DNA from 3 places in the Chitinophaga caeni genome. Region 2 is predicted to be linked to each of the others. Evidence: riboswitches for the same ligand, from Rfam matches in the RefSeq annotation. Region 2 holds a riboswitch; each other region holds the start of a gene.
The links. Region 2 has a riboswitch for cobalamin ahead of COR50_RS21175 (ribonucleoside-diphosphate reductase small subunit). Riboswitches for the same ligand answer to the same signal wherever they lie in the genome.
Positions count from the first base shown of each region.

Region 1 (4,219 bases), 2.6 Mb from region 2:
CGTTATGCAAGCGTATTTCGAGAGCTGGGTTTGCAATTTGATCTACTACCAATCGAAAGGCAGCAGAAAACATTGCAACCGGGTACCTTACAATTGACGGGGGAGAAGCGAACCGATACCTGGATAGGAATAGCGCCGTTTGCAGCGCACCGGGAAAAAATGTATCCCCTGGATAATATGAAGGAAGTCATTCAACATTATGCAGCGCAACCAGGTGTTAAAGTATTGCTTTTTGGGGGTGGAGAGGCCGAAATTCGGGCTTTAAACGAATTGGAAGTAAAATATCCGTCAGTAGTCTCATTAGCCGGGAAAATTGGCTTAAATGAAGAATTAGACGTGATATCCAATCTCGATGTTATGTTGAGTATGGATTCGGCCAATATGCACCTGGCATCCTTATTCGCGGTGCCGGTGGTGAGCATTTGGGGTGCAACGCACCCTTACGCGGGATTCATGGGCTATGGCCAGGAAATGATGAATGCCGTGCAGGTTGATCTTTCGTGCCGGCCTTGCTCGGTTTTCGGTAATAAAACTTGTTTCCGTGGAGATTGGGCATGTATGGAGCAGATATTGCCCCCGATGATAACGCATAAAGTGGATAATGTGATAAAAAAATAAATCTTTAAAAGACTTATTTGTATCCTGTTTCGACAAAAAAAATGATTGAAAATCAAAAAAATATTTTGCAGAAATAAAAAAAGTTCTACTTTTGCCATCCCAAACGAAATGCTTGCCCGATAGTATAATGGTAGTACGACAGATTTTGGTTCTGTTTGTCTTGGTTCGAATCCAGGTCGGGCAACAATAACAAGTTTAGTTGCTAGGCTCAGTTAAGTTCTTAAATACAAGCATTTCGATTGCCCGATAGTATAATGGTAGTACGACAGATTTTGGTTCTGTTTGTCTTGGTTCGAATCCAGGTCGGGCAACATAAAAAGTTATAATATGAAAGGATAGGATGTTGGTCTTATCCTTTTTTGTTTTCTTATTAATTAGTAAGTTAAATTCACTCCTAACTTCAAGCCCGGATAACCAAATTCTTGTATCGGAAAATTTGTCGTTTTGCCTGAATTCCCGGATCGATATTGCTGCGGGAATGTATAATTTATCGTATAGTTTTCGAATCATACCAAGGCTTAACTCTCTTTTGCCGGATAGTATTTCCGGTTTTCGGGAACGGTAACCCAATAATTGTGAAAGCCCGGTTTCAGGCATGTTTAGCTCTCCAATCTGAACTTTATACCCAGGCAATAAATATGATTTTTAATCATTGTTATCCGGCTAATATTGCTTTAAATTTACTTGAATTCCTTACCAGGTCAAGGAAATAAGCGAAGGATGATATATTCAGCCCCACCAGGAAACCATGGAACTTCGCACCGTTGATAGGGAACGGTAGCTTGCCGATACACTTGTACAAAAGCTCGATCGCGCGATCAAATTGGCGGCCGTGATGGCCAATTTGTGCCATTTTTGGTACTCGTTTTGGGGCAAGCAAAAAAGTACAAGAAACGAGCAGGTGGACATTGAATCGAACTTTTAAGGGATACGATAATTTTTCATTGAAAATCGATATTCAATTTCCAACATCGGTGATCAATCAAAAGCTATTTTCAAGCAATGTTTAATTTTTTTAATTCGGAAAACAAAGTACACCATGTAACATATTCCCTTCCCCCACCGTTCTAAGATTTGGAGAATACCGCGCTAAAATGTAGGTTTGCGCCTGCAACCGGGTTACATCTGTCGATGTATGAAAAGGGAATCCAGTGGAAACCTGGAGCTATCCCCGTAGCTGTAAACTTGATAAAATTACTTGGCTTTCCCCTGCCACTGTACTTCATTACGGGAAGGCTGCCAAGTACAAGTAAGCCAGAAGACCTGCCCGTTTGTATTGCCATCCTTCTTTCGGGCGAAAAGATGAGCTGGATCGAAGAGTATAAACTTAAAATAGATACAAACACACCCACATGAAGAAAAATTTAATAGGTTGGTTAGCTTTAGCTGCCATTCTTGTTGTTGCTTGTAATAAAAATAATGATGATCCTACGATCCGCCCGTTCGTTACCACGGAATTTAGCATGGATACGATAGATGTCGGCCAGTCGGTTGACCTGAAGCCTACCGTGGAAATGAAAGATGGCGCGAGTTTTCAGTGGAAGGTGGATAACGAGGAAGTTAGTAAAGATACCGCTTATACCTACACTGCTTCCAGCCGCGGTAACCATAGGGTTGTGTTTACGGCTAGCAATGCCGCCGGAAAAGATTCCGGGGTATATCAAATTTTCTCTCCTGGTGAATATGACCTCGGTTTTAGCCTGATTACCGAAGGCTGGTTTGGTCATGGTACCGGCAATGTTTTATTTTATAGTTACCTGCGCGATGAGTTGACTGACAGTGTGTTTATCAAGGAAAACCCCGGTAAAGCCCTTGGCGAAATCGGTAATACCTTGCAATATGGAACGGTTAGTTTCGATAAGATGTACCTCGTGGTAAAAGCAGGTGGACCATTGGTTAAAGTTGATCCTTACACAATGAAAGAGCTCGGTAGAATCGATAATTTACCCGGTGATTTCGGGACTTCTTTCCTCGGTTTGGATACCGAGAGGGGATTACTTGGTACGAACGATGGTGTTTACGTGGTCAATCTCTCTACCATGACAATCGATGGTACCAAGGTGCCTAACATTACGGGGCCTGTAGGAAACATGTTACAATACGGGGACCGTGTTTTCGCATTGACCCGCGATAGCGGTATCGTGGTTTTCCGCTCTACGAATTATAGCACTATTAAAAAATTAGGACAGGCAGATTTCGGTTTCGCTGCCGCTAAAGATGGTTTGATATACGCTGCCAAGGACAATAAATTATGGGGGATGAACCCGAATAACTTGGCCGCGGATACGATTACTTTACCATTTACTACTACCTCGCCTTGGGGTGCATGGAGAAGTGTGCCGATGACAACATCCAGCAAAGACAATTCCGTTTATATCGCACCCCCGGACGGATGGGCCGGCGGCGCCAAGATATATCGCTACCTGAAAGGAAATGCTTCCAGCGTTAGCGAACCTTTCTTCACGTTACCGGGAGGAGAATATTTTTACGGAGCAGCGATTGCTTACAATGCATGGAAAAATGAAATCGTGGCAACGGCAACCAACAGTTCTTACGGAGGGAATGTGAATTACCTGTATTTCATCAACGCAACCTCCGGCGCCGTGAATAAAAAGATTACGTTTAATGGCTATCATTTCCCTGCCATGTTATTGATGTATTAGCCTTGACTATAAATTTTCTAATAGTTTATATTACAATGGAGCTTCGTTATGAAGCTCCATTTTTTTGATACTTATCGAAAGCTTGTTTGGCAAGAATATTGACAACTATAAGTGTGATTATTTGTTATAAATAATAAATGAAACACGCTCGTCCATATGAAGAAGAATTTGGTTTTTATCTTGAATGGGGTTGTCAAAAATGCCTATGCGAAGGAGAAAGTATTGCAATTGATCCCGAACCGTAAATTAACTTCTGCAAATCCTGTTGTACTTTGGCAACATGTAATGCCGACGGAAATTAAGCAGTCTTCAGATGCGAAAATTGTAGAGCCGCATCCTCACCGCGGTTTTGCAACGGTAACATTTATGCTGCAAGGAGAAGGGTATCATTATGATAACGCGGGGCATGAAACCATATTGAAACCGGGCGATGTTCAATATTTATTTGCAGGTAGCGGAATCTTGCATTGTGAAAATCCTTCGGCACGGTTCGCCGGCTTAGGTGGAACTTACGAGTTATTGCAACTCTGGTTGAATGTTCCTGCCAAGTTCAAGATGGATCAACCGGTGTATCAAAGCGCTGTAAAGGTAGCCATCCCTGTTATCGTGGATGAATTGGGTGTGAATCTACGGTTGCCGATCGGGCATTACAAGGGGGCGAAAGGCCCGATAGAAACCAAGCAACCTATTATTGCCATTACCGGGGAGATCCATAATAATCACGATGTTTGTTTAGAAGTACCTGCCGGGAATTGGGCCTTGTTATATGTTGCCAACGGTTCCGTTACTTTAAATGATGATGAGGATAACCCCGTCCATGAGCATCAACTCGCCGTATTGGATAAAGAACGCGAAGAACTCAAAATAACGGCAAACGGGAATGCGCAAATCCTGTTCCTTTCTGCACCGCCATTAGATGAACCCCTGGTTATTAAGGA
Region 1 covers NZ_CP023777.1:2,443,041-2,447,259, forward strand. Annotated here, with positions in the region: gene COR50_RS10405 (glycosyltransferase family 9 protein) at 1-618, shown strand, start outside; tRNA gene COR50_RS10410 (tRNA-Gln) at 732-802, shown strand; tRNA gene COR50_RS10415 (tRNA-Gln) at 859-929, shown strand; gene COR50_RS10420 (hypothetical protein) at 1,274-1,471, opposite strand; cobalamin riboswitch at 1,718-1,903, shown strand; gene COR50_RS10425 (DUF5074 domain-containing protein) at 1,971-3,281, shown strand; gene COR50_RS10430 (pirin family protein) at 3,438-4,219, shown strand, end outside.
Region 1: another riboswitch for cobalamin. It lies ahead of COR50_RS10425 (DUF5074 domain-containing protein); the one in region 2 lies ahead of COR50_RS21175 (ribonucleoside-diphosphate reductase small subunit).

Region 2 (4,219 bases):
CTATTTACGATATACAACCGCCCTTTAGAGGATGTAATGAATTGATAACTAGTATTTTATAAACATCTTTCAACGATGCCCAACAGCCAGAACGATGCCTTATTTATATTGATAAAAACCTTGACGAAAGCAGAGAAAAGGAATTTTCAGTTGGCGTTTAACAAGAATAATTCCAAGGAAGATGTACTTTTCATACAATTATTCAACGCGATGGATCGCTTGAATACTTACGATGAGGAGCAACTGCTGAAAAAAACGCCCGGGATTAAAAAACAACAATTATCAAATGTAAAGGCGCATTTATATAAACAATTATTGACAAGTTTACGCTTATTGTACAAGCAGAAAGATCCGATGATCGATTTAAGGGAGCAGATCGATTATGCTAGGGTGCTGTATAACAAAGGTTTATATACGCAAAGTTTAAAATTACTTTCCAAGGCAAAAGCTAGTGCCAAGGAACAGGAGGAAGTGCTGCTTTGGTTTGAAATTATAGAATTTGAGAAACTGATCGAATCCCGGCACATTACCCGGAGCTTGGAAAATAGGGCTGATGAACTGAGCGAGGAATCAATCATGCTCAATGCGCACCTTACGAACGTGAGCCGACTTTCCACTTTGGCCTTACGTATGTACGGTCTTTACCTGAAGCTGGGCCATGCCCGCAATGAGAAAGATGTGTTGATGATCAAGAGTTTTTTTGACATCAGCCTCAATTCTAATATGCCGTCCGAGTTGAGTTTCTATGAAAAGATTTATTTCTATCAAGCCTATTGCTGGTATTACTATATTTTGCAGGATTTCTTAATGTATTACCGGTATACGCAGAAGTGGGTGGACTTATGCGATGAATATCCGTCTCTCAAGAAAAATGATCCGGATCTTTATATCAAGGGGATGCATAATTTGCTGACGGCGCACTTTTACAATGCAAACGGTGAGCGGTTTGCAGACGTTTTGCATGCCTTGGAAGATTATACGGCTAATAACAAGGATATGTTTAATGAAAGTACCGCTACCAGCGCTTTTGTATATATCTACACGGCCAAGATCAACCAGCATTTCATGATGGGGACTTTCTCCGAAGGACTTTCGCTGGTTCCCGAGGTTGAAGAGCAAATTTGCCAGCACCAATTAACGGTGGACCAACACCGTGTATTAGTTTTTTATTACAAGATAGCCTGTTTGTATTTCGGTAGCGGGGATAATAATAATGCCATTGTTTATCTAAATAAAATCATACACTTACGTATCGGTAATTTGCGTGCAGATATCCAATGCTTCGCGAGGATATTACACCTGATCGCGCATTATGAACTGGAGAATTATAGCCTGGTAGAATATTTAATAAAATCCGTTTACCATTTCATTGCCAAGAATAAAGATTTGGGTTTGGTCATGGAAGAGATATTGAAATTCCTCCGTAAGAACATTTATGCGCATCCGAAAGCATTAAGGGCAGCATTCATCGATTTAAAAGATCGCTTGGTAGAACTTTCCAAAAATCCATATGAAAGAAGATCCTTTCTTTACCTCGATATTATCTCCTGGCTGGAAAGTAAAATTGATGGTGTGCCCGTGCAGGATGTAATCCGGGAAAAGTTCAAAAATAAGGTTCCGCGGATTTAGTTTTTTACAAGGTAGGGGTCCATCCAGGAAATGCTATAACTTATTGAAGGAGAGTGTCATTTTAGTAAGAAAAAATGAATGGAATATTGTTGCCTATAAAATGTGTTTATTACAGATTATTAATTATTACCATGCCAAAAAAGTTGATGAAAAGGCACTAAAATTACTGTAACCTTTACCCCTATTAGCTTCACAAAAAGTTTAAAACTTTTATTAACACCTGTTAGCAACTTTATCGACCGGGGCATTTCTTGATCATTACATTTGCAATAGTTCTTGACTTCGTTGCAATGGTTCTTAGCAAAGAGAGATGAAAAGGGAATCGTGTGAAACTCACGAGCAGACGCGCTACTGTGATTCCGATAATGAATGGTTCATTATCCGTTGCCCAAAATCCACTGACCACTCGCTTAACCAACGGGGAAGGTGCGGTACCGGGAAGGAAAGCCAGGAGACCTGCCAATGCAACGTTTATGTCGAAACCTTCGCGTTCCAAGGTATTTGGCCCGGGTGTACATCACCTAATCTTTTACCACGTACTCTTTGCTGGTACGGGAACGGCAGTAATTTGAATTTTTTCACACATTGTTGCCAAAAATATTATCTATATGAACAACGAGAATGAGATACTTCTAAAAGAAAACAAAGACAGGTTTGTTTTATTACCGATTAATTATCCCAAGATCTGGGAAATGTACAAGAGGCATGAGGCTAGTTTTTGGACTGCTGAAGAGATTGATTTGAGCGGCGACTTAAAAGATTGGGCGAATATGTCGGATGGCGAGCGTCATTTTATTTCCCATGTATTAGCTTTTTTCGCTGCTAGTGACGGTATTGTTAATGAAAACCTGGCCGTGAACTTCATGAGCGAAGTTCAAATCCCGGAAGCCCGTTGTTTTTACGGTTTCCAAATCATGATGGAAAATATTCACTCCGAAACATATGCATTGCTGATCGACACTTACGTGAAAGATCCGGCAGAGAAAGACCGTTTGTTCCACGCCGTAGAAACTGTTCCTGCTGTGAAGAAGAAAGCAGAATGGGCTTTGCGTTGGATTGAGAACGGGAATTTTGCAGAGCGCCTCGTAGCTTTTGCCGCGGTAGAAGGCATTTTCTTCTCCGGTAGCTTCTGTTCTATCTTCTGGTTGAAAAAGCGCGGTTTAATGCCGGGTTTAACTTTCTCAAACGAATTGATCAGCCGCGATGAAGGGATGCACTGTGAATTTGCTTGCTTGTTATACAGCATGTTGGAAGGAAAATTATCCGAAACGCAAGTGCATGAAATCATCGGGGATGCCGTTGCTATTGAGAAAGAATTTATTATCGATGCTTTACCTGCTGCCCTGATCGGGATGAATAGCGAGTTGATGAGCCAGTATATCGAGTTCGTTGCGGATCGTTGGTTGTCGGAACTGGGTTGTAAGAAAATGTTTAACACTGCCAACCCGTTTGATTTCATGGAGATGATTTCATTGCAAGGTAAAACGAACTTCTTCGAGAAGAGGGTCGGTGATTATCAAAAAGCCGGCGTTTTGGGCGGTAACAAGGATGCCCAGACGTTTAGTCTCGATGAAGATTTTTAGATTTTGCAGCCGAGGTTCGCGAACCTCGGCAGACAGCCGCGAACCACGGCAGACAGCCGCGAACCACGGCAGACAGTCGCGAACCTCGGCAGACAGCCGCGAACCTCGGCAGACAGTCGCGAACCTCGGCAGACAGCCGCGAACCTCGGCAGACAGGCATGACAGGCGCGCAATCAAATACCAATTGAAAAATATTATTACTACCCATAAAATTTACCGCGTATGTTTGTTATTAAAAGAGATGGCCGTAAGGAATCTGTTAAATTTGACAAGATTACGGCACGTATTGAGAAGTTGTGCTACGGATTGAACCCCGATTATGTTGATGCGATAGATGTAGCAAAGAAGGTGATCCTTGGTTTGTACGATGGCGTCACGACCACCGAGTTGGATAACCTCGCTGCCGAAACAGCCGCATCACTCACCACCAAGCATCCGGATTATGCTTTGTTGGCTTCCCGCATCGCGGTAAGTAACTTACACAAGAACACTACGAAGTCGTTTTCCAAAACGATGAAGAAATTATATGAATACATCGATCCTAAAGTGGGCAAACCTGCTCCATTATTAAGTGATGAGGTGTATGAAATCATCAAGAAAAATGCGGATACGCTCGATTCTAATATCATTTATGATCGTGATTTCGCGTACGACTATTTTGGTTTCAAAACTTTGGAACGTTCTTACTTGCTCAAAGTTGACGGTAAGATCGCCGAGCGTCCGCAACATATGATCATGCGCGTGGCTGTTGGCATTCATAAAGATGATATCGAGAGCGTGATCAAAACTTACAACCTGATGTCTGAACGTTGGTTCACGCATGCAACACCTACCTTGTTTAATGCCGGTACCCCTAAACCGCAAATGAGTAGCTGTTTCTTGCTGAGCATGAAAGACGACAGCATCGAAGGTATTTACGATACGCTGAAACAAACAGCCAAAATTTCTCAAAGCGCCGGAGGTATCGGTTTAAGCATTCACAATATCCGTGCTACGGGTTCCTATAT
Region 2 covers NZ_CP023777.1:5,045,302-5,049,520, reverse strand. Annotated here, with positions in the region: gene COR50_RS21180 (hypothetical protein) at 76-1,629, shown strand; cobalamin riboswitch at 1,904-2,107, shown strand; gene COR50_RS21175 (ribonucleoside-diphosphate reductase small subunit) at 2,238-3,212, shown strand; gene COR50_RS21170 (ribonucleoside-diphosphate reductase subunit alpha) at 3,435-4,219, shown strand, end outside.

Region 3 (4,219 bases), 980 kb from region 2:
CCCGATCTTCACCCAATTCATTAATAATGTATGATAAATCCATAAGCTCATTTTATTGCCTCAGCAATATGTCACGAATAATTAGACAAGCAACCTTAATTACCGTTTCAAATTAATTGTTGGTAATTTCCTCCCTGACTACCTTTTTAGCCCCAAAATATAATGGAAGCCCTACAAAGAAAATGCTCAAACCTATTAAGGCTCCTTTCCAATCTTGGATGAAAATATTTACAGTTACCATTAAATACACCAATACAAATATAAGTGTTGTATACGGGTATGATTTCATTTTATAAATCCCAAGCCCGTCCATAGACTTGGTTTTCCTTCGCAATACGAATATTGATGCCGCGGCGGATGCTAACCCGATCGTGTCGAAGAGCATCACGTATTTCAACATTTTATCGAAGGTGCCCAGGAAAAATATCACGATGATAATCAACGCGGTAAACACCGTTAAGGCTACTTGCTGCACCTGTGTTGCCGGGTTCACACGCATGAAAATAGCTGGCAAAACCCCATCTTCGGCCATTGCATAATACATGCGTGGGTTGCTAATCAAGTTCACATTAGCGTAGCCCATCACCGAGATAAACAATAATACCGAAGTAATCTTGAAGCCGCTTTCTCCGAAAAATGCCTGCATCATCCTCGAAGCTAAAGCATCGGTCGTTTTCAGTTGCTCGAAGCCAATCACTTTAATATATGCATAGTTGATCGTGAAATATGCCGTAATGATGATTGCCATGCCAATAAAAATGCCCTTGGGCATATTCCTGGCCGGCTCCTTGATGTCGCTTCCGAAGTTAATAGTTTGCTGGTACCCCCCGTAGGTAAAGAATACCGGCACCAAGGCGGCGCCAAACATGTATAACCAGTTATGACCGTTGTGTCCTGTTATAGATTCAACAGCTTTCGGCGCCTGGACATCCCCGACGAAGATCGTCATACACAATACCAACACCATTAATATCTTTATAACGGTTAGGATATTTTGCCAACTCGCACTCATGCGTATGCCGATCATATTTACCGTGTACAGTAGAGCTACTGTTCCAAAAGCAATTAATTTTAGACCGGCATTATTTTGCAGCGATGCCGGCAATAGTACCGGGCCAATGTATTCTGCCCCGATCATGCAAACCGCGGCCACCGAAGCTGCATTAGAGATCAATACCGTCCAGTTGATCATAAAAGCGTAAGCCGGGTGGTAACAGTAAGACATAACCTTGTAAAACCCACCGGCTTTGGGATAACGGGAGCCGATCTCTGCATAAGTCAAAGCCCCGCAAAGAGTTACGAAACCACCGATCACCCAAATCAGTAAAAATTGCCAAGGCTCATTTACTTCCCTGGAAACATTAATAGGTGTTCGGAATATTCCCATGCCTATCACAAGGCTCACCACGATCATGGTGAGATCGAATAATCCTAATTTGGGCTTGATGCTCATAGATTGTAAGATAATATTCAAAGATTAATTTTTATCGAAAATTTAAAATCCATCAAAATAGCGTAGGTTTGCCCTGTTATTGGTTGTGGAACAACACCCTAGTTGTCATCCACATTAAAAGGGAACACCGGTGCAAAACCGGGGCTATTCCCGTAGCTGTAATCCTGCCCCATTCATTTGGGGAATACATCCTTGGTATTCAAAGCCACTGTTTTCTTTGAAAATGGGAAGGCGCCACCGGATCAGGTAAGCCAGAAGACCTGCCAATTTCAACTACACACCACGCTTTCGGGAAAAAAGCGAGGATGTAAAGCCTTCCCGGCATTATATCTTTCATATTCCTGTTCCGTGGCATTTTTCAAGGATCGCTAAAAAATTATGCAAAAGAAGCAAATTATCCTCCCCCTCTTATTCTGGGGAGCCGGATTGTCTACAGCATTGGCGCAACATGGCCAACCGAAAGATTCAACCGCAACCAACCAGCTTAATACCGTCGTGGTAACCGCCGCCAAGTTCCCCAAGCAACTGTCGGAAACCGGTAAGGTTGTAACCGTAATTACAGCAGAAGATTTAAAAAGGAACAGTGGCAAAACTTTAAGCTCCATCCTTAATAACCAAGCTGGGATCGTTGTTAACGGCGCCGAAAACAACCTGGGCTCCAACCAGGAAGTTTATACCAGGGGCGCTTCCAGTGGCAATACTTTGATCCTGATCGATGGTATTCCACTTTACGATGCCTCTACCATTAATAATACGTTTGATATAAATTTTTTACCTGTCTCACAGATCGAAAGAATCGAGATACTAAAGGGCAGCCAATCAACTTTATACGGCTCTGATGCCACTGCCGGGGTAATTAATATTATCACCAAGAAAAATGCCGATAAACCTTTAGGCATATCCGGCCAGTTGGCTTACGGTAGTTACGATACTTACAACGCCAATGCGAACCTCGGCGGTCAAGCCGGGAAATGGTCTTACCAGGCCGGGTACAATTATCTCTCCAGCAAGGGATTTTCCAGCGCTTATGATTCCACCGGCAAACAAAATTTTGATAAGGATGGCTTTACCCGCAACCAGGGCTATGCAAGCATAGGTTTTAAACCTGGAGATAACTGGGAAATAAAAGGATTCGTCAATTATTCGAAATATACAACCGGCTTAGATGGCGGCGCATTCCTCGATCAAACCCGGAATAAACTACATAATAATACCTTGCTCGCAGGCATTAACAACCGTTATAATTTCAAGAAAGGTAGCTGGTTCTTTACATACAATTATCAAAAGAATGATCGCCACCAAATGAAAGATTCCGTTACGGAATTTGACTACTATTATTATGCAGATTATATCTCCAATACACATCAATTGGAAACTTATGTCAACTTCGATCTGACCAAGGAAGTACAGCTGATCGTGGGCGCTGATTACCGTACGTCTAATACGGACGAGCAATACAAGTCGGCATTTCCCATTACAGGCTTGGGTCCTGACAGTGCGCATATGAATCAATTCAGCCATTACGCTTCATTGTTCTTGCATAATCTCGGTGGTTTTACAATGGAAATCGGCGGCAGGTTCAATTACCATTCCGTTTATGGAAACAATCAAACGATTTCGTTCAACCCTGCATATGTTATCAACGATAAGCATAAGATTTTTGCCAATATATCCAGCGCTTATAAAACACCCACTTTATATCAATTATTTTCCGAGTTTGGAAACCGTAACCTAAACCCTGAATCTTCGTTAAACTATGAAGCAGGTTACCAAGGCTTTTATTCAAAAAAGATCAATTTCAGGGTTACAGGCTTTTTCCGGGAAGTTAAAAACTGGATCGATTTCTATTCCGGGATTTATCCGGAGCCAAGTTATTATGTAAATGCAGACAAACAGGAAATATACGGAGCCGAGATTGAAGGCAACTGGAATATAACGGATGACCTGCGTTTCAACTTGAATTACACGTACGTAAAAGGTAAAACTATTGATAAAGACAGCACCTACAACAATTTGTTCCGCAGGCCGGAACATGCATTAAATGCAGGTTTAGGTTACCAGGTCAATGATCAACTTTTCCTTTCCCTGGTAGGTAAATGGTATAGCAAGCGCTGGGAGAAGCAGTATAATGCACCTTCCGTTCCATTGAAAAGTTATTATACGGTAGATGTATACGCATCTTATCAAATCAATAAACATCTCAACCTTTTCGTTGACGCCCGCAATATCACCGATCAAGAATATTTTGATATCTGGGGATATAATAACAGGAAATTCAATGTCAACGGCGGATTACAATTTAATTTTTAATATACACATATAATAATCACATGATGGAAAACAAGAAAATTAACCCGAGAACAGGTTTATTAGTACTCTTCATCCTGATTGTAGGAACCCTGAGAGTGCTTAATAGCGGTGAGCTTACCCCCTTTTCTAATTTCACACCGATCGGTGCAATGGCCCTGTTTGGCGGCGCTTATTTTTCGGACAAATGGAAGGCTTACCTGTTTCCTTTATTGGCTTTATGGCTAAGCGATGTTGTAATGATGCAGTTTGTTTATAAATCTGATTTAAGTGGATTGTTATACCGGGGCTGGTATTACAACTATATTGCATTTGCCGGCATGGTGCTTATCGGCCAATGGATACATAAAATTACCGTCATGAAATTTATCCTGGGTGCGGTTGGCGCCGCATTATTTCACTGGATCGTATCTGACTTCGGTGTATGGATGTCAGGCGGCACCAACATCCTTACCGGTC
Region 3 covers NZ_CP023777.1:745,843-750,061, forward strand. Annotated here, with positions in the region: gene COR50_RS03035 (trans-sulfuration enzyme family protein) at 1-43, opposite strand, end outside; gene COR50_RS03040 (APC family permease) at 113-1,453, opposite strand; cobalamin riboswitch at 1,517-1,735, shown strand; gene COR50_RS03045 (TonB-dependent receptor plug domain-containing protein) at 1,832-3,763, shown strand; gene COR50_RS03050 (DUF6580 family putative transport protein) at 3,784-4,219, shown strand, end outside.
Region 3: another riboswitch for cobalamin. It lies ahead of COR50_RS03045 (TonB-dependent receptor plug domain-containing protein); the one in region 2 lies ahead of COR50_RS21175 (ribonucleoside-diphosphate reductase small subunit).